Tardiphaga sp. vice304: one gene and its partner. The protein of the gene in region 2 interacts with the protein of the main gene of each other region in a pairwise test. Links are inferred from orthologs where the notes say so. Each region holds a gene or a part of one and is shown on either strand. Other genes may lie near its edges. The genes, in order: FNL56_RS10575 and mtgA.

Region 1 (4,802 bases), 3.2 Mb from region 2 along the record:
CCAGCGCCAGATCGGCGCCCATCAGCAGGGCCGCGGCGAGCACCGCCAGCGAATTTATCGCCATGTGGCGGCCGGGCATGCCGAGCTTGTAGGTGACGTCGTGGCCGAGGATGTCGGCATGCACCGCCGAGCAGGTCGGATGCAGCGCGATATCGATCAGCCGCACGTCAGCGGACAAATCACTGCCGAACGACACAATGCGCGAAACGCCATATTCGTCCGCGCGTTTCTGCAGATGCGCGAAATGCACGTTGTCACGGTTGAGGATCGCAACCCCGCCGGGCTCAAGACCTGCGAATATCTCGGCCTTGGCATCGGCAATGGCTGTCACGCCGCTGAAGAATTCGAGATGCACCGGCTCCACGGTGGTGATGATGGCGAAATGCGGCCGCACCATTTTCACCAGCGACTCGATCTCGCCGGCATGGTTCATGCCGATCTCGAACACCGCAAAGCGCGCCGTGGCCGGGCAGCGCGCCAGCGTCAGGGGCACGCCCCAGTGGTTGTTGAACGAAGCCACCGAAGCATGGGTCTCGCCCTGCGCCTCGAACACCCGGCGCAGCGCCTCCTTGGTCGAGGTCTTGCCGACCGAGCCGGTCACCGCGATCACCTGCCCGCCCAGCCGCGCGCGAGCAGCGATGCCGAGATCGACAAGGCCCTTGAGCACGTCATCGACAATCAGTAGCGGAGCGTCTTGCGGAAATCTGTCGCGCTGCGCCGCCTCGACCACGGCGACGCCTGCGCCGTTCTTCAATGCAGCCTCGACGAAAGCGTGGCCGTCATGAACCTCGCCCTTGATGGCAAAATAGGCCTCGCCCGGCGCGATGCTGCGGCTGTCGATCGAGATGCCGGTGATTCCTTCCGGAAGCGCGCCCCGCACGGTCGCGCGCATCGCCTGGGTCATATCCGCGCAGGTCCATAAAAAGTCGCTCATGACACCCCCGAATTCAGCGCGGCCCCTGCCGCCTCGTGATCACTGAACGGCAACACGCGGTCGCCAACGATCTGTCCAGTCTCGTGTCCCTTGCCGGCGATCAGCAGTGCGTCGCCCTCTTGCAGGCCTGCGATCGCCGCGCGGATCGCCTCGGCGCGGTCGCCGATTTCGATCGCGCCGCTGGCGGTGGCCATGATGGCCGCCCGGATCCTGGCGGGGTCCTCAGAGCGCGGATTGTCGTCGGTGACGATGACATGGTCGGCATTGGCCGCCGCGATCTCGCCCATCAGCGGCCGCTTGCCGGTGTCGCGGTCGCCGCCGGCGCCGAACACCACGACCAGCCTGCGCTTGGCATAGGGCCGCAGCGCCTGCAGCGCCTTGGCGAGCGCGTCCGGCTTATGCGCGTAATCGACGAACACCGGCGCGCCATGATGGTCGCCGACGCGCTCCAGCCGGCCCCGGGCGCCCTCGAGATGTTCGAGCGCGGCGAAGACCGCGTCCGTATCGCTCCCGGTGCCGATCACCAGACCGGCCGCGACCAGCGCGTTCTCGATCTGGAATTCGCCGACCAGCGGCAGTTTGATATCGAAGGTCTTGCCGCGATGCTCCAGCGTTAGTTTTTGCGCAAAGCCATCGATCGCCGCGTCAACCAGCCGGATGCCTTCGCCCGCCCCACCCCGGCGCCCGACCGTGATGAGGTTGAGATGGCGCGATTGCGCGGCATGGATCACCTGCGCGGAATGTTCGTGATCGGCCGCGACCACGGCGACGCCATCATCGACGACGAGATTCAGAAACAGCCGCAGCTTGGCGCCGAGATAGTGCGCGATGTCCGGATGGTAGTCCATGTGGTCGCGCGACAGATTGGTGAAGCCGCCGGCCTGGATGCGGACGCCGTCGAGGCGAAACTGGTCAAGCCCGTGCGACGAGGCCTCCAGCGCGAGATGGGTGACACCCTCGCCGGTGATCTCGTCGAGTTCGCGGTGCAGGGAAATGGGATCCGGCGTGGTCAGCGAGCCGTAGACGGTGCGCTTCGGCGACACCAGACCGATGGTGCCGATGCTGGCGGCCTGATGACCGAGCCGGCCCCAGATCTCGCGCACGAAGGACGCCACCGAGGTTTTGCCGGAGGTGCCGGTGACGGCGGCGATCACCGCCGGCTGGCGCGGATGGAATTTGGCGGCTGCCCGCGCCAGCGCGAGGCGCGGATTGGGAGTGACGACATAGGGCACCGGCAGGCCGATCGGCATGTGGTCACCGGCCACTGCAACGGCGCCGGCGGCAATCGCCTGGGTGACGAAACGCGCACCATCGGTCTTGCTGCCGGCCAGCGCAAAGAACAGGTCGCCGGGTTTGACGGCACGGCTATCGACGGCGAGCCCGCTGACGTCGATGTCGCCTGCAGGCCCATCGATCGCGCCATCATCGCTGAAAAGATCGCGCAGTTTCATGCTGTTCCCGTCCACATCGGCTTCCGCGACGCACGCAAACCGCATTTCATGACGGCTGTAAAGCGCCGATGCGGCGGTATTGTGTAGCCTTACTGGGTCACCTTGCTGGCGGCCAGGATGACCCGGTCGGCGGTCTGCAAGTCGAAGCGCGGCTCCAGGCCGAGCAACGGCGCGACGCGCGCGATCACCTTGCCGCCGGCCGGCACCGCGTTCCAGCCCGAGGTGATGAAGCCGTGGGTTTCCGGCAGCGCCTTCGGTTCGTCCAGCATCACCAGCACCTGGTATTGCGGATTATCCATCGGCAGCACCGCGGTAAACGAGTTCAGCACCTGCTTCTTGGAATAGCGGCCGTTGACGACCTTCTCCGACGTGCCGGTCTTGCCGCCGATGTAGAAACCCTTCGACAGCAGGTCGGCCTGGCGCGCGGTGCCAACCTCGGCGTTGAGGCGCATCAGATAGCGGATCTTGTCGCTGGTGTCCTTCTTGACCACGCGCTTGCCGATGGCGAGGGCTTCTTCCTCGGTGCGCTTCAGGAAGGTGGGCGGAATGAGATAGCCGCCATTGACCATCGCGTTGATGCCCATCACCGCCTGCAGCGGCGCCACCGCGATGCCGTGGCCGAACGAGATCGTGACGGTGTTGAGTTCGCCCCAGCGTTTGGGAACGATCGGCATCGCGCTTTCCGGCAGTTCGGTACGCAGCCGGTCCATCTGACCGACCTTCTTGAGGAACGCCTTGTGCGCCTCGACGCCCTGCGCCAGCGCCACGCGGGCGGCGCCGATGTTGGACGAGTAGGTGAACACTTCCGCCAATGAAATGAACTTGCCGAGCGAATGGCTGTCGTGAATCTTGAACTTGCCGTAGGCGAGCGGCGCGCGCGCGTCATACATGGTGTTGAGATTGGCCTTGCCGGAATCCAGCGCCATCGCCAGCGTCAGCGTCTTGAAGGTCGAGCCCATCTCGTAGACGCCGGTGGTAAGCCGGTTGATGCGATCGGGATCGTGCGCTTCCTTCGGGTTGTTCGGGTCGAAATCCGGCAGCGACACCATCGCCACTATCTCGCCGGTCCTGACGTTGGAGATCAGGCCGGACGCCGCCTTGGCCTTGTATTTCTCTTTCGCCTTCATCAGCTCGTCGCGCAGCGCGTGTTCGACGCGCAGGTCGATCGAGAGTTCGACCGGCTTCTGCAGCCGGTCGGAGGCGAAGCCCGCCTGGTGCAGATCGGCGAGACCGTTAGTGTCGAGCCACTTCTCGATACCGGCAATCCCCTGATTGTCGATGTTGACGAGGCCGATGACGTGAGAGACCGCAGCACCGCTCGGATAGACGCGCTTGTTCTCGCGCAGGAAGCCGATGCCGGGAATGCCCAGCCGATGGATGTCGCGCTGCTGCTGCGGCGTGATCTCGCGCTTCAACCAGGCAAAACCCTTGCGGCTGGAGACGCGCTCACGCACTTCGGCGGTGTCGAGGTCGGGCAGCGCCGCCGTCAACAGCTCGACCGCCTCGTCCTTGTCGATGATGCGGCGCGGCTCGGAGAACAGCGACGGCGATTTGACGTCGGTGGCCAGCACCGCGCCATTGCGATCGACAATATCGGGCCGCGCGGTGGCGATGGCATCTTTCGTCGCGCGACGCTCGGCATGGGCGTCGCCGCCAAGCGGGAACATCACGAGGCGCACGGCGATGATGCCGTAGATGCCGCCGAACGCGACCATCGCCAGGCCGACGCGGGCGCGCGCCTTGGCGGCGCGATCGACATTGCGCCCGTACAACAGGCTGCGGATCAGCCGCTGCCGCCATGGTTCGGTCGGCTTCACACTATTGCGCGCGGTCATGGCGTATCCTCGGGCGCAGGCAGCGAACCGGTGACGATATCCGGATCGATCGTATTGATCATCGCGCCGATCGGATCGGGATCGCCCGGCCTGGCAAAGCTCGGCGGACGATCCGGCAGGTTCTTCAGCGCGTCGAACTGCTGCGCGGTGATCGGCTTCAAGGTGAGGTGGCGCTCGGCGAGGCCCTGCAGCCGCATCGGCGCATCGAGCTTGGCCCATTCCGCACGCAAGGAGGCGATGGCGTCGCGCTGCTCGCGGATGTCGGCATGCAGCCGCATCACGCGCTCGGTCCGCACGGTGGATTCCATCTTGATCCGGTAGACATAGGCCGCGGCGAAGACGAGGACGGCGATGACCAGCAAATGCAGGATACGCATGATCAGCCTCCCCGCATCACGGAAGCGAGCGACGGCCAGTTCGGCAGCGGACCGGCCTCGAGCGCCGGAGCCTCGGTGCGCTCGGCCACGCGCAGCTTGGCGGAACGGGCGCGCGGATTGTTGCTGACTTCCTCGCCGCCGGCGATGATCGGGCGCTTGTTGACCAGCGTGAAACGCGGACGATCCTGGGAAACCTCCGGAACAT
Region 2 (16,121 bases):
AGGCCGAGATAGGGCGTCGGATAGCCCAGCCCCAGCACGCGCAGCCCGTGCGCGTCCGGCCAGTGCGCCTGGATACCGCGGTTGATGAGCCGCCGCGCCACGAGGCCCAGGCGGCGCGAATAGAAATCCCGGAGGTCGATGACGTCGATGGCCATGAATGTTTCTACCACGTCGGCAGGAGTCGGCATGCCCCGATTCTCGCATTGCCGGGGCAACGTTAACGCCATATGTCAGAACCCAGCACCGTTCAGGATTCCCGGAGATATCATGGCCGCCGAAATTCGCGTGTTCCCCTGCCTGTCCGACAATTTCGGCTATTTGATCCACGATCCGCAGAGCCGCATGACGGCCGCGATCGACGCGCCGGAGGCCGCGCCCATCATCAAGGTGCTGGAGCGCGAAGGCTGGATCCTCACCGACATCCTGATCACGCACCACCACGCCGACCATGTCGGCGGCGTCAAAGAGCTCAAGCACAAGTACAATTGCCGCGTCGTGGCGCCGCATGACCAGACGGCGGCGATCGCCGATGTCGATCTGCGCGTCGCCAATGGCGACGTGGTGCGGGTCGGCGACATGCTGGCCCGCGTGCTGGAGACGCCCGGCCATACGCTCGACCACATCGCTTACGTGTTCGACAATGAAAAGGCGCTGTTCGCCGCCGACACCCTGTTCTCGGTAGGCTGCGGCCGGGTGTTCGAGGGCACCTATCCGATGATGTGGCAGTCGCTGTTGAAGCTGCGCGCGCTGCCGGACGATTTCCGGCTGTATTGCGGCCATGAATACACCGCCTCCAACGTCAAATTCGCGCTGCCCATCGAGCCCGGCAATCCGGACCTTCAGGCCTGGGCCGCCAAGGTCACGGAGCTGCGCGCGGCGAACCAGCCGACCATCCCGACTCTGCTCGGCGACGAAAAGAAGTGGAACGTGTTCCTGCGCGCCGACGAACCGTCGGTCGCGGCCGGCGTGCGGCTGAAGGGCGCCAGCGGCGAGGACGTGTTCGCCGAGTTGCGCGAGCGCAAGAACAAATCGTGACGGAGACGGCGGCCGAGATCATCGCCCGGCTGGACCTCAAGCCGCATCCCGAAGGCGGGCATTTTCGCGAGACCTTTCGCGATTCTGCGGTGGATGCGAACGGGCGGTCGCGCTCGACCGCGATCTACTTTTTGCTGGCAAAAGGCGAGCGTTCGCACTGGCACCGCATCGATGCCGTCGAGATCTGGCACTGGCACGCCGGCGCAGCGCTGGAGCTGAGCATTGCCGACGACAGCGGCTCGCGCGTGCTGCGGCTCGGCGCCGATCTCGCGGCCGGCGAACTGCCGCAAGGCATCGTGCCGCCGCACGCCTGGCAGGCCGCGAGCACCACTGGCGACTGGACCCTGGTCGGCTGCACCGTGGCGCCAGGATTTGATTTCGCAACCTTCGAACTGGCGCCGCCGGGGTGGATGCCTTCTAGCTGAAACGCGGTTCTTTTCCCTCCCACCCGCGTCTTCGCGGTGGGGAGCGACTGTCTTTCGGGTCAAGCGTTTTTGGGCTGCCATGGCGTTTTGTCCCGGAGGATGGCGTTGAGGATGGTGAGTAGCTTGCGGGCGACCGCAATGATCGCCACCAGCTTGGGCTTGCCGGCGGCAACGAGTTTGTCTCGAAACAGTTTGAGCGTCGGATTGAAGCGAGCGGCGACCATGGCGCCCATGAACAGCACGCCGCGCACGCTGGCTCTGCCGCCGCCGATGAAGCTCTTGCCGCGCCATTGGCCGGATTGCCGGGTCCATGGCGCCAGACCCGCAAGCGCGGCGATCTGACGGCGATCAAGCGTGCCCAGTTCCGGCAATTCGGCGATTAGGCTGCGGGCAATCGTCGGCCCGATGCCCGGGACCGAGGCCAGCAGATCTTCCTTCTCGGCCCAGGCCGGCGTGCCCTGGACGTGATCGCGGATATCGTCGTCCAGTTCAGCCAGCTCTTTCTCCAGCGCCTTGCGCAGCCGGGCGATGCTCTTCTTCAACCGCGGATTACTGACGCGACGGGCACGCTGGCTTTCCGCCGCGATCATCTCGACGATCTGGCGCCGGCGCGCGACCAGATCGGCAAGCAGGCGCGTCATCTCGTCGGGCAGCTGACGCAGCTGCGGTTTGGTCGCCTCGGCAAAATGCGCGATCACCATGGCATCGATCGGATCGGTCTTGGCGCGCTTGCCAACCGCGTTGGCAAAGAAGCGCACCTGCGCCGGATTGACGATCACCACCGGCAGGCTTGCTCCGCCGAGGCCCGCTGCGACAACCGTCTCGAAGCCGCCGGTCGCCTCGATGGCTACCAGCCGTGGCGAGATCGCCTTCAGTCGTCCGATCAGTTCGTCGATCCCCGCGCCATCTCGGGCGACCGCAAAACTCTGGCCCGTTGGGCGTACCGCTACGTCCAGCCGGTCCTTCGAAACATCGATGCCAACGTAAATCGCGTCCATCTGATCCCATCCTTGCGCAAGCGGGCTCGCAAAGCGGCCCAAGCGACTGTTCGGGTTCGATGGAACGGCAGGCGAAGACCCACGCTCCCCAACGGGCTTGGTGTCCCTCAGGTGATGCGGTCTTTCGCCTGCCACCGCTCCGCCAAGCTTAGCAGAAACGGCATTCGGCAAATTACAAGAGGTGGCGCGTTTGAGAGCCAACGGGTCCGGCTTCGCCGGCCCGATGATAAACTCCGCGAACAAACGTGACGGGTGGGGGGTGTGGCAGCATGCTCGATAGCGCATGTGGCGCCCCCCCACCCGACCGCGCTTCGCGCGGCCACCCTCCCCACCACGCGAAGCTTCGCTTCGCTTTGGGGGAGGGAAAAAAGAGCCGCGCCTATGCGCTTTTCTTCCGCAGCAACTCCTTCGCCGCGATCAGCCCGCCGCCGGCGATCAAGGCCGCGGCCAGCGCGAGGTTGGCGCTCGGCTGCGCATAGCCCGCCAGGATCAGAAACGACGTCGACAAAAGCGGCGTCGCGTAGGACGCAGCCCCCAGCACGCGGATGTCGCCGCGCTTCATGCCGATGTCCCAGGCGAAGAACGCCGCCCCCACCGGACCCACGCCGAGTGCTGCGACAGCGATCCAGGCCAGCGGCGACGCAGGCCAGGCCGTGGTTTCGGCAACGACATGCACCGCCCCGGCCAGCAGCGCGGTGATGGCGCAGAAGCCCGCCACCGCATCGGTCGGCACCGCCTTGAAGCGGCGCGACAGCACCGAATAGCCGGCCCAGACGAAGGCCGCCGCCAGCGCCGCGGCGTAGCCGGCCAATTGCGTTGGCGTCGCGACCAGATCGATATTGCCCCACAGCAGCACGACCGTGCCGGCCAGCCCGAGCAGCGCGCCGATCACATGATGCGCGCGCAGCCCTTCGCCGGGCAGGAAGGAGGACAGCAACACGATCAACAGCGGCCACAGATAGTTCAAGAGGCCGGCTTCCGCCGGAGGCGCCAGCCGCAATGCTACGAAATACAAAGCGTGGTAGCCGAACAGCCCGCCGATTCCGACCATCGCGGCCCGCCACGGCTGCCTGAGCGCGCGCAACGCCCGCGGCCTCACCGCGAAACTCGCCATGGCCCCGATCGCAAACGTCATCGCCATCAGCTGGAACGGCGGCATCGTCCCGGTGGCCACCGTCATCACGGAGAGCAGCGACCACATCAGGATGGCGGTGAGCCCGATCATGGTGGCAGTGCGGGGAGTCATGAAGTCTCGTTTCTTCCTTCTCCCCCGCGCGAAGCGGAGCTTCGCTCGGTGGGAGAAGGTGGTGCCGACGAAGTCGGCGTCGGATGAGGGGGCGTTTGGCGACGTCGCGTGCGGCCCCCCTCACCCGTCCGCGCTTCGCGCGGCCACCCTCTCCCACAAGGGGAGAGGGGAAGAAAGAGACATCCTATGCGTGATACTGCCCACCATTCACCGTCAGCGTCGAGCCGGTGATGAAGCCGGCCTCGTCGGCGGCGAGGAACATCACGGCGCGGGCGATCTCCTCGGGTTCGCCGAGGCGGCCGACCGGGATCTGCGGCAGGATGGTTTTTTCCAGCACGTCCTTCGGCACCGCCTGCACCATCTCGGTATTGATGTAGCCCGGGCAGATCACGTTCACCGTGATGCCGAGCTTGGCATTCTCCAGCGCGAGCGCCTTGGTGAAGCCGATGTCGCCGGCCTTGGCCGCGGAATAATTGACCTGGCCGAACTGGCCCTTCTGGCCGTTGATCGAGGAGATGCTGACGATGCGGCCGAATTTGCGCGACCGCATGCCTTCGATCACCGGGCGCGTCATGTTGAACAGCGAGCCGAGATTGGTGTTGATCACCGCGCTCCACTGCTCCGACGTCATCTTGTGAAACGCGCCGTCCTTGGTGATGCCGGCATTGTTGACCAGCACGTCGACCGGACCGAGATCGGCCTCGACCTGCTTGACGCCCTCGGCGCAGGCCTCGAATGACGAGACGTCCCATTTGTAGACCGGAATTCCGGTCTCGCTTTTGAACTTCTCCGCCACCGCGTCATTGCCGGCGTAACATGCCGCAACATTGTAACCCGCGCCCTTCAACGCCTTGCTGATCGCCGCCCCGATACCCCTCGTTCCGCCCGTCACCAACGCAACACGTCCCATGACCGTCCTCCCGCTTCTTCTTATGTAGCGAATAAATAGGGCTGTGCGATGAACTTCAAGCAAAAAGGCCCGACGCGAGTGCGCCGGGCCTTTTGTTAGTAGTGTGCAGTGCAATCGCGCGACGATGTGTCCAGTGCGTGACGCCTGGTGGTTAGTCGCGAGCGATGCACATCGCGATGCCCATGCCGCCGCCGATGCACAACGTCGCAAGCCCCTTCTTGGCGTCGCGCTTCGCCATCTCGTGCAGCAGCGTCACCAGCACGCGCGCGCCGGACGCGCCGACCGGATGGCCGATCGCGATCGCGCCGCCATTGACGTTGACCTTCGAGGGATCCCAGCCGAGGTCCTTGTTGACCGCGCAGGCCTGTGCCGCGAAGGCCTCGTTGGCCTCGATCAGATCGAGGTCCTCGATCTTCCAGCCAGCCTTTTTCAGCGCGGCGCGCGACGCCGGGATCGGCCCGGTGCCCATGATCGACGGATCGACGCCGGCCTGGCCCCACGACACGATGCGGCCAAGCACGGTCCGGCCTTCTTTCGCGGCCTGCTTCGCGGTCATCAGCACTACGGCGGCGGCGCCGTCATTGATGCCCGAAGCGGAGCCCGCGGTGACGGTTCCGTCCTTCAGGAAGGCCGGCTTCAGCTTGGCCATCGCCTCGATGGTCGCGCCGTGGCGCGGATATTCATCGGTGTCGACGATGATGTCGCCCTTGCGCGACTTGACGGTGACCGGGATGATCTCCTGCGCGAACTTGCCGGCCTTCTGTGCGGCTTCCGCCTTCTGCTGCGAAGCGACCGCGAATTCGTCCTGCTGCTGGCGGGTGATCTGGTACTTCTGCGCCACGTTCTCGGCCGTGTTGCCCATGTGATAGCCGTTGAAGGCATCCCACAGCCCGTCCTTGATCATGGTATCGACGAATTCCACCGGACCCATCTTCACGCCGCCGCGCAGATACTGCGCATGCGGCGCCATGCTCATGGATTCCTGACCGCCGGCAACGACGATCTCGGAGTCGCCGTTCAGCAGCGCCTGATAGCCGAGCGCCACGGTGCGCAGGCCGGAGCCGCACAGCATGTTGACGCCCCAGGCCGAGGTTTCCACCGGCAGGCCGGCGGCGATCGAGGCCTGACGCGCCGGGTTCTGGCCCTGCGCGGCGGTCAGGATCTGGCCCATGATGACTTCGGACACGCGGCCCGGTTCGATACCACCGCGCTCCAGCGCGGCCTTGATCGCGATGGCGCCGAGCTCATGGGCGGGCATGGTGGCGAACGCGCCGTTGAAGCTGCCGACCGGGGTGCGGGCAGCGCTGACGATGACGACATCGTCGGACATGGGCATCTCTCCTGTTGCTGAAGTTTTTTATGAAACGAGATCGCCGGATTTCGGCGAAATTCGACTGGTGTCCATCCTGTTAACGTAGGCGAGCACTGTCAATTAGCCATAGCGGATTTGCTGCAGCGCACGCAAATTACCACCAATGTCCGTTTGCATAGCACAGCCATGCTGCGATTTTAACCGTGCCGCACAAAACGGTAGCCGAAGCTTCGCGAAAGTGCTTTCTTTGCTGCAATGCGTTGGTTAACCCCCTAATTAAATCCGTTGGCGCACTGTCAGCGGATCCCTGTCCTCGGTGTATGTGTGAGCCCCATGGCGAAATCAGATCAGCCCACGACAATCAAGAAATACGCGAACCGCCGGCTCTATAATACCGGAACCAGTACGTATGTGACGCTTGAGGACCTTGCGACAATGGTGAAGGACGGCGAGGATTTCCTCGTCTACGACGCCAAGACCGGCGACGACATCACCCGCTCGGTGCTGGCCCAGATCATTTTCGAACAGGAAAACAAGGCTGGCCAGAGCCTGCTGCCGACCACCTTCCTGCGCCAGTTGATCCGCTTCTACGGCGACAGCATGCAGATGGTGGTGCCGAAATATCTCGAGCAGTCGATCGATTCGCTGACGCGCGAGCAGGAGAAATTCCGCAAGCAGCTCACCAATACGTTCAGCATGACGCCCTTCGCGCCGCTGGAAGAACATGTCCGTCGCAACATGGAAATGTTTCAGCAGACCTTCTCGATGTTCAAACCGTTTGTCCCGAATCGCGCCGGCATGCCGATGAGCGAGCCGGAAGCACCACAGGAGCCGGCGCCCGACGCCGGCAACATCGACGATCTGCGCCGCCAGATGAAGGATATGCAGGATCGCCTCGAGCGCATGTCGCACGAGGTGAAGCCGGAGCACAAATCGGAGTAGGTGAGCTGAGATAGCAGCCAGACTCACTTTCTTCCCTCTCCCCTTGTGGGAGAGGGTGGATCGAACCGCGAAGCGGTTCGATCCGGGTGAGGGGTAGCCTCAAACGCCGTCGCCCAGAGACCCCTCATCCGACGCCGACTTCGTCGGCGCCACCTTCTCCCACAAGGGGAGAAGGAAGAAGTAAGAGCTATCCCATCGCCGGTCGTGGCGCGGCGGTGTCGTCCAGCCAAGGGCGCTCCGGGGCGGCCAGCCCGATCAGTTTGCCCTGGATGTAGTCGCAGCCCCAGTCGCGCAGCAGATCGGCGGATATTTCGTCCTGCACCCATTCCGCCACCGTCTTGATGCCCAGCCTGCGGCTGAGATCGATCATGGTCTGCACGAAGGCTCGGTCATCGGCGGAGCGCGCGATGTTCTGCACGAAGGCGCCATCGATCTTCACGATATCGACGCCGAGCTTGCGCAGGTTGCGGAACGACGTGTAGCCGGCGCCGAAATCGTCGATGGCGATGCGACCGCCGAAATTCTTCACCCGGGTCACGAAGCCGCGGACGTCATCGAGATCCTGGATCGCCACCGTCTCGGTGATCTCGACGATCATCCGCTCGGCCACGCCGGGATGGGCGCGCATCATCGACTCGATCGAGGACCACCAGTCCGAATCCATCGTGGTATCGGGCGAAATGTTCAGGCTGAGCTGGACGTGCGGCGACGCCGACAGTTCTGCCATCACCAGTTCCAGCACGCGGTGATCGACCAGCCGGATCAGGCCGAGCTTCTCGGCCACCGGCACCACGTCCGGCGCCAGCAGCACCTCGCCGTCTTCCTGCCGCATCCTGACCAGGCATTCGTAGAACGCCGGATGGCGCGAGCCGGCATGCACCACCGGCTCGAACGCCACCACGATGCGGCGCTCGTTCAGCGCGGTGACGATCTCGTCGGTGACGCGGATGTTGACGCGGCGCTGCGCCTCGCGCTCGACATTGGGCCGCCACATCGCCGAACTGCCGTTGCGGCGGCGCTTGGCCATCTCCAGCGCTTCCTGCGCACGGTTGATCGCCTCGTCATTGGTGCGGGCATAGCGCGGCACCGCGATCGCGCCGATCGACGCCGTCACCGACACCGGGCCGGAACGGGTCAGGATCACGTCGCTGCGGATGACCTGCAGGAAACGTTCGGCCGCGACATTGGCCTCGTCGACGCTGCAATTCTTCAGGATCAGCCCGAACTTGTTGCCCGAAAACCGCCCCATCACATCGCCGCCGCGCAGCCGCACGCCGATCCGCTTCGCGATCTCGGCGATCACCTCGTCGGCGACGTCGAAGCCGAAGGCGTCATTGATCCGCGCCAGATGGTCGATGCCGACCAGCATGAAAACAAAGGAAGAGCGAAACCGGGAGCTCTCCTCGATGGCTTCGGCCAGCGCGATCAGCAGATTGGCGCGATTGAGCGCGCCGGTGACCGGATCATGCTGCGACAGCTTGAGCAGTTGCTCCTCGCGGGCGTGCCGCTCGTTGTTGATGCGGACGATGCCCTGCACGCGCAGCGTCTCGCCCGTGGCGCCGAGGCAGTACCCGGTTTCCTCGATCCACAGCACGGTGTCCGCGGTGCTGCCGCGGATGCCATATTCGATCCGGTAGCAGCCGCCCTGGTCCGGCGCCGCGCCCGCCTCGCGGGCGGCGATCGCCTGGCTGAGCGCCTCGGTCCGCACCGTGCGATGAGGCTCGATCAGCGCCGACAGGCCGGCGCCGGTCGCCAGCGCGGCGGCGGGCACGTCCCTGAAGATCGCCGCCGCCTGGTCGGTCCAGACGATCGTGTCGGTGGCGACATCCCAGACAAAGGCCGCCTGGCCGAGCGCGGCCAGAATATCATCGGGGCTTGGGGCGCCGCTGATCGGTAATGGGCCGGATATCACAGTCGCCTCATTGTGGGACGCCTTCGCGGGTTCGCGTCAGATTGTGACGGCGCGGATGCGTCGATTCTAGCGAAAGTTTCTGAACAATTCGAGAAAGGCCGGGTTTGCACGCCGAGTGGATGCCGGCCGGGCCGCATGCGCGCGCCGGCATGTGCCTTGCGAAGCAGCTCTCAAGGGGGACGTTCCTGTCCCGAATTGAAGCGGACGCTGATCGCTATGCGGATCGTTGGAATCAGTCGGATCAGCCAGACCCCGCCGCGATCGCGGCGCGATGGCACGGCTGTGCCTGAGGCGTCCGGCGCGATCATCGAGACGACAGCGCCGCGGCGAACCGCACCGCCAAGCTACAGCCTGTCGCGGCCGGACCCCTATTTCATCATCCAGCTGATTGCGACCGCCGAACAGAGCCCGCAAACCCGCAGCCTGCGCCGCGCCGAGGCGGCGGATGTGGACGCGGCCTATCGGGCCGTCGCAAACCGCCGAGCCGTGGCCGGCGTCACGCGCCGGATCTGCTGACGGTTCAGCGCGTCGTCGGGGGGATATCTTTGGACGGATGCGGGCCATTGCCGGGCTGCAGGTCGGGTGACGTGATCTGCGGCGAGGTGTGGGCGACGACTTCCGGAGGGATCGGCTCGGCATCCGGCCGCGGCGCGGACGTCGCATCCAGCCTGGGCTCGGTCCGCGGTTCGACCGCGGGCACCGGTGGCGGCGTCGAATTTTCCAGCAGTGCTGCTTCGGCGACCGACGTGGCCGGCGGAACCACAGCGGCCGGCGGCGGCATCACCGGAGCCGGCGGGACGGCGACCAGTTCGGACGGCTCGGAGCGCGGGGCCGGCGCGGGTCGCACCGGTTCGGCCGCCACAGCCACGCGTCGGGGGCGACGCGCCCGCAGCGAGATGCCGGCGAAGAAATCCACCATCGCAATCAGGGTAATCAGGAAGAAGGTCGAGTTGCCGAATTTCGGCAGCATGACAAATTCGGCGGCAGCGCCGCCGAACACCAAGAGCGACAGCAGGTGATCGGTGAAATATTTCGCCGCCGGACGCGCCGCGCGCATCACTTCCAGCAGCAACAGCAAGATGCCGAGCGCGACCAGCATGTCGTTCAGCGTCACCGTCCAGACGTCCTTCGACATCAGGGTGATCGAAAACAGCGGCACCGGCACGGACAGCGCCAGGTCGGGCATCAGGAAAACGATGATGTTGCAGATCGCCAGCGGAATCAGCAGCAGCGGAAACGCCATCTTGGGCCTTCTTTGCAAGCGAGAGAATCGGACGCGCCGTCCGGCGACGCCGATGCGTACTGGAATCCAGCGATTAGCTCCAGAGTTGGAGCGAATTCGGGCGGAAGTGCAGTTTTACTGAACCCGCCCGACGCTTCGACCCGCTTGTCCTGAACCTTGGCTCACCTCGAGAGCTGCGCCGCGGGGAGCGGCGCGCCTTCGGGCGGCGGTCAGGATTCTTTCTTGATCGTCAGAACCTGACGGCCCTTGTACATGCCGGTCTTCATGTCGAGGTGATGCGGGCGACGCAGTTCGCCGGAATCCTTGTCTTCCGCATAGGTCGGGGTCTTGAGCGCGTCAGCCGAACGGCGCATGCCACGCCGCGACGGCGATGTTTTTCTTCTGGGAACGGCCATGGGATGGTCCTTGCAGTGATGTCAGAGTGTTCGATCGGCATCCGCGGACGGACGGCCCGGCGCCGGGGCGCGGACAAAATCGTCGATAAGGCGGTGTCTATAACGGAACGGGGACGGAATGGCTAGGGCGGCGCGAGCGGAATTTCGGACCGCCTCTCACTGTCGTTCCGGGGCGCGAGCGCTCCAGCGCGAGCGAACCCGGAACCTCGACATGTTCAAACACTCCGGGATTCCGGGTTCGCGGTCGGCTGACGCCGCCCGCGCCCCGGAATGACAGCCTTAATCACCAGCATTTCTGCAATTCCGCCGCCTGCGCGCGGGCCTGATAGGTCGAGGCCAGGCGCCGGACGCCCGGACCCGGCGTCTTCGCACTGCGGGTGATCGGGTTCGGCAGCACCGCCGCCAGCAAGGCCGCGTCGCGCGCCGACAAATTGGTGGCCGATCGGCCGAAGGCGAATTTGGCGGCGGATTCGGCGCCGAATTGGCCGGACGGGCCCATTTCGGCGATGTTGAGGTAGATTTCCAGGATCCGCGCCTTGGTCAGCACCAGGTCGATCCACATCGCCAGCGGGATCTCCAGCCCCTTTCGAACCACGCTGCGGCCCGGCCACAGAAACAGGTTCTTGGCGACCTGCTGGGTGATGGTGGATCCGCCGCCGGATACCTCCCCGTCCTGCGCGTCCTCGATGGCGTTCTGCAGCGAATTCCAGTCGATCCCGTTATGTTTGCAGAAACTGGCGTCCTCGGAGGCCACCACGCTGCGCGGCAGCGCCGGCGACATCGCCGAAAGATCCACCCAGCTCCGCTCCACCGGCGATCCCGTCACGAAGCGCCATGCCATCAGCGCCGAGACGGGGTGGCCGAGGCTGTAGAGCGGCGTCAGCAGGTAAGGCAGCGCCAGCAGCAGCACGACGATCAGGATCAGGCGGCGAAGGATGCGCAAGGCGATGGTTTCCGGGTTGCTTCGGCTGCGCCGATAGAGCGGGGATTCCTCGGGCTTTTCAAGGCGGTTAAGCAAGCATGCGGGATATGCTGCGGGACGCCACCGCGGAATTGACGCCGCGCCTGCCATGGAGGATTGTCCCGCCGAATTGATCTGGAGCTATTCTGAAATGACGACCGGCGCCCCCACTGATTTCGCCACCCGCCTCGACCAGACCGCCGAAGACACCGAAGCCGTGCTGGCCCGACTGCTCGACGACACCCTGCTGCCGGACGAGATTGCGCGCCCGAAGCGGCTAATGGACGCGATGCGCTATTCCAGCCTCGGCGGCGGCAAGCGGCTGCGGCCGTTCCTGGTGGTGGAGAGTGCGGCGGTATTCGGCGTGCCGCGCGACGCGGCACTTCTGGTCGGCGCCGCGCTGGAATGCATCCACTGCTATTCGCTGATCCATGACGATCTCCCGGCGATGGACAACAGCGACCTGCGTCGCGGCCGTCCTACCCTGCACAAGGCCACCGACGACGCCACCGCGATCCTGGCCGGCGACGCGCTGCTGACGCTGGCCTTCGACATCATCACCCGCGACGAAATTCATAAAGACCCCACCGTCCGCCTGCTCTTGACCCGCGCGCTGGCACGCTGCGCCGGCCTCGGCGGCATGGTCGGGGGCCAGATGCTCGATCTCGCCGGCGAAGGCCGGTTCGGCGATACCGGGCCGGTCGATGTGGCCCGGGTGCAGCAGATGAAGACCGGCGCCCTGCTCCGCTTCGGCTGCATCGCCGGCGCCCTGCTCGGCCAGGCGACGCCCGACCAGTACAAGGCGCTCGATGATTACGGCCGCGCGCTCGGAGAAGCTTTCCAGATCGCCGACGACCTGCTCGACGTCGAGGGCGACGCCGCCTCCCTGGGCAAGCCGGCCGGGGCCGACGCAGCCCTCGGCAAGACCACGTTCGTGACGCAGCTCGGGCTCAAAGGCGCCAAGTCGCGGGTCGGCGACCTGATCGCCACCGCGGATGCCGCGCTGGCGGTGTTCGGCGCCCGCGGCGACGTGCTGCGCGCTGCCGCCCGCTTCGTCGCCGACCGCAAGAACTGAGCATGACAAAGCCGGGCCAAGAATTGGACCAGCTCGTCGCCCGCTTCGAAAAACTGCCGCGACCGCTGCGCATCGTGTACGCCCGGCCGCGCACCTTCGTCGCGATGGCGATCGGCGTCGTGGCCTTCTTCCTGCTGCCCGGCGAGCTGCGGCTGGTAACCCGGCTCTTGATTGGCTGGGACATTTTCGTCGCCGCCTATCTGGCGCTGGTGTTCGGCATGATGGCGCGCTGCGACCGCAGCAACATCCGCCGCAACGCCGTGCTGCAGGACGACGGCAGTATCATCATCCTGCTGGTGGCAGCCCTCGGCGCTTTCGCCAGCATCGCCGCCATCGTGTTCGAACTCGGCGCCGGCAAGCACGCGCCGCCGGCTCTCGCGCTGGCCGTGCACACCATCACGCTGTCATGGGCCGCGGTGCACACCACCTTCGCGCTGCATTACGCGCACGAATTCTACCGCGACGAAAAACCCGGCGGGCTGGCGTTTCCCACCGGCGACGACGATACACCCGACCATCCCGACTATTGGGATTTCGTGTATTTCGCCTTTGTCATCGGGATGACGGCACAGACCTCCGACGTCGGTATCACCGACAAGCCGATCCGCCGCATCGCCACGGCGCACGGCATCGTCTCGTTCATCTTCAACACCGCGTTGGTGGCGCTGATGGTCAACATCGCGGCGAGTGCGATCTGAGCTCTTTTCCTCTTTCTTACTTCCTTCTCCCCTTGTGGGAGAAGGTGGCCGCGCGATAGCGCGGTCGGATGAGGGGGTTCTTGGCGACTGAACTCGCGGCTCCCCCTCACCCGTCTCGACCGCCCGTGCGAAGCGAAGCTTCGCTAGAGCGGTCGATCCACCCTCTCCCACAAGGGGAGAGGGAAACAAGATCGCGCACCGCATTGACCTCGACGCCTTGACGGGCAAACTACACTTTTAGAGGACATTGCGTGGAAACCAAGTTCCCTATCTTCCTGGTACTGCTCGCCGTGCTCGCCGGCACCGCCTATCTCGCACGCCGCATCAACATGGCGCATGCAATCCTGGCGCTGCTGGCCGGCGGCGCGCTGGCCTTCGTGCCGTGCATGCCGGCGATCGAGCTGCCGCCCGAAGCGGTGCTGCTCGGCGTGCTGCCGCCGCTGATCTATTCGGCGTCGGTCGCGATGAGCTGGCGCGAGTTCCGCGCCAGCCTGCGACTGATCACGCTGCTCGCCGTCGGCTGCGTGATCTTCACCGCCTGCGCGGTGGCCACCGCGACGCATTTCCTGATCGGCCTGCCGTGGGGCGTGGGCTTCCTGCTCGGCGCCATCGTGGCGCCGCCGGACGTCGTGGCGCCCATTGCGGTGGCCAAGAAGCTCGGCCTGCCGCGGCGCATGCTGACGGTGCTGGAAGGCGAAGGCCTCGCCAACGACGCCACCACGCTGATCCTGTACCGCTTTGCCGTGGTCGCCATCACCACCGGCGCGTTCTCGCTGCCGGTCGCCGCAGGCACCTTCGCCGCCATCCTGACATGCGAATTTGCCTTTGGCCTTCTGATCGGATGGGCCAGCCTGCGGCTGCGCCACGCCGCGCGCGACCCGCAGGTCGAGATCACGCTATCGCTGCTGACGCCCTATGTCGCCTATCTGATCCCGGAGCATTTCGGCGGCTCCGGCATCATCGCCACCGTGGTCTGCGGCCTCTACATTTCGTGGAACGGCCCGCTGCTGATCTCGGCCGCGACCCGCCTGCAGGGCATCTTCTTCTGGGACCTCGTGGTCTACCTGATCGAGGGCATGCTGTTCCTGCTCACCGGTTTCCAGATGCGGCTATTGATCGAAAAGTCCAAGGCATTCGTCATCGGCGACATTCTGCTCGCGACCGCTCTGGTCGGCGTGGTGATCGTGATTGCGCGCTTTGCCTGGGTATATCCCGCGATCTACCTGCCGCGCTGGCTGAACCCGAAACTGCGCAAATCCGATCCGGCGCCGAACTGGAAGTGGACCTTCGTCGTGGCCTTCACCGGCGTGCGCGGCGCGGTGTCGCTGGCCGCGGCGCTGGCGCTGCCGTTCGCGCTGCCGTCCGGCGAAGGCTTTCCGTCACGCGACCTGATCCTGTTTGTCACCTTCAACATCATCCTGATCACGCTGGTCGGCTTCGGGCTCGGCCTGCCGGTCGTGGTGAAGCTGCTGGGCCTGGGCAAGGAGGGCCGCGACGAGCACATCGCCGAGCACGAGGCCGAACTCGAAGCCCGCCGCGAGGCGCTGAGCGCCGCACTCGCCTCGCTCGACGCCATGACCGACGATCGCGAACTGTCCGAGGAAGTCCTGAAGCTGTTGCGCAAGAGGCACGAGGTGCGCTCCGGGCAGTTGCCGGAGCAGCTCGATCCCGACGCGGACAATTCCGCGTTGGGGACCGATCTGGTGCGCGAACTGATCGCCGCCGAACGCAAGTTCATCCACATGCAACTGCGCGACGGCAAGATCACCGACGAAAGCCGCCGCCGGATCGAGCGCGATCTCGATCTGGAAGAGGCAGGACTGATCAACCGGGAATACCGACGGATGCCGATCTAGCGCTGGCACGCATATTACTGCGGTTTCAGCCTATGTTGTGTTAGCAACATAGGACCATACGACCCTGCCCTGGTCCGGAGACGGTCTTGTCACCGCCCGCACCACTCGCTTTCGACAATGGCGTCGCCGATCGGTCTGAAATGCTTGAAAGCGCGGGCGTAACTACGCTGACCGGCACCACTGCCGATCGGCTGACCACGGTGATGCTCGACGGCTGGACCGAGCGGCTGCGCCGGGTCGTTCCCTATGCCCAGGCACTGGTGATCTATCTCGGTTCGCGGCTGCTGGTGTTTTTCGGCGTGGTGTTCGGACGGACCTATGTTCCGCTGGGCAACGACACCTGGCTCGGTGGCGCCAGTTGGTATCACCGGCTGCTGCGCTGGGATTCGGAGTGGTACGGGCTGATCGCCCGCGAAGGCTACAAATACAACGGCGATCCCGGCCAGACCCAGACTGTGGTGTTCTATCCGCTTTATCCGATGCTGTCGCGATTTGTGGCCGGCGTGCTGCGCATCGAGATCTACGATGCGCTACTGCTGGTCGCCAACCTGGCGTCCGTCGCGGCCATCCTGATGTTGTTCAGGCTGATACGCGAACGGTTCGACGACCGCACCGCACTGACCACCGTGGCGATGATCTCGTTCTTTCCGTCGTCGATCTTCCTGTCTGCCGGCTATACCGAACCGCTGGCGCTGCTGCTGATGGTCTGTTTTTTCTACGCCGTCGGCCGCCAGCACTTCCTGGCGGCGGCGGTGCTGGCCGGGCTTGCCATCGCCACCCGATCCAGCGGCGTCGTGCTGTGTCCCGTGCTGCTGTTCGAACTGTGGCGCAGCCGGTCGCCGCGCCGGTTCCTCATCGAGGCCGTGCCGCTGGCGATCATCGCGACTTCCGGCCTGTGGCTTTACATGGCCTATCTGAGCGCCACATTCGGTAACCCGATGGCATTTTCAGACGGACAGGCGGCGTTTCACGAGAACACGTCGATGCTGACGCGCATCGTGTCGGCGCTGCTGCTGGAGCCGCTGCGCAACATCAATCTCGCCGACATGAGCCCCGCCGGGCTCGACCAGTGGTTCACGCTGATCTTTATCGGACTGATCGTGCGCGCTTGGT

Evidence for each region.
Region 1: the proteins of mtgA (region 2) and FNL56_RS10575 interact in binary tests that used the Escherichia coli proteins (3 or more experiments, as listed by UniProt). The link is inferred for Tardiphaga sp. vice304 from one-to-one orthologs.

Annotation. Positions count from the first base shown.
Region 1 is NZ_CP041402.1:2,219,835-2,224,636, reverse strand. The notes cover bases 1,848-4,802. They hold FNL56_RS10575 (peptidoglycan D,D-transpeptidase FtsI family protein), read right to left. Parts: upstream 4,221-4,802; coding sequence 2,475-4,220; downstream 1,848-2,474. Other genes in these bases: rsmH (16S rRNA (cytosine(1402)-N(4))-methyltransferase RsmH), read right to left, coding at 4,600-4,802; ftsL (cell division protein FtsL), read right to left, coding at 4,217-4,597; FNL56_RS10580 (UDP-N-acetylmuramoyl-L-alanyl-D-glutamate--2,6-diaminopimelate ligase), read right to left, coding at 1,848-2,385. Outside these bases: FNL56_RS10585 (UDP-N-acetylmuramoylalanyl-D-glutamyl-2,6-diaminopimelate--D-alanyl-D-alanine ligase), read right to left, coding at 1-934; more of FNL56_RS10580, read right to left, coding at 931-1,847. UniProt on the Escherichia coli protein: Essential cell division protein that catalyzes cross-linking of the peptidoglycan cell wall at the division septum. Required for localization of FtsN.
Region 2 is NZ_CP041402.1:5,445,646-5,461,766, forward strand. What follows is about bases 9,532-12,391. They hold mtgA (monofunctional biosynthetic peptidoglycan transglycosylase), read right to left. Parts: upstream 11,362-12,391; coding sequence 10,702-11,361; downstream 9,532-10,701. Other genes in these bases: FNL56_RS26010 (hypothetical protein), read right to left, coding at 9,532-10,023; rpmF (50S ribosomal protein L32), read right to left, coding at 10,233-10,418; FNL56_RS26025 (polyprenyl synthetase family protein), read left to right, coding at 11,531-12,391. Also shown: FNL56_RS25960 (methyltransferase domain-containing protein), read right to left, coding at 1-155; gloB (hydroxyacylglutathione hydrolase), read left to right, coding at 268-1,035; FNL56_RS25970 (cupin domain-containing protein), read left to right, coding at 1,032-1,460; FNL56_RS25975 (IS110 family transposase), read right to left, coding at 1,520-2,458; aromatic amino acid exporter YddG, read right to left, coding at 2,838-3,704; phbB (acetoacetyl-CoA reductase), read right to left, coding at 3,889-4,614; FNL56_RS25990 (acetyl-CoA C-acetyltransferase), read right to left, coding at 4,766-5,944; polyhydroxyalkanoate synthesis repressor PhaR, read left to right, coding at 6,260-6,868; FNL56_RS26000 (bifunctional diguanylate cyclase/phosphodiesterase), read right to left, coding at 7,056-8,780; FNL56_RS26005 (hypothetical protein), read left to right, coding at 8,976-9,296; more of FNL56_RS26010, read right to left, coding at 9,301-9,531; more of FNL56_RS26025, read left to right, coding at 12,392-12,454; FNL56_RS26030 (DUF1345 domain-containing protein), read left to right, coding at 12,457-13,152; FNL56_RS26035 (Na+/H+ antiporter), read left to right, coding at 13,404-15,008; FNL56_RS26040 (mannosyltransferase family protein), read left to right, coding at 15,095-16,121. UniProt on the Escherichia coli protein: Peptidoglycan polymerase that catalyzes glycan chain elongation from lipid-linked precursors. May play a role in peptidoglycan assembly during cell division in collaboration with other cell division proteins.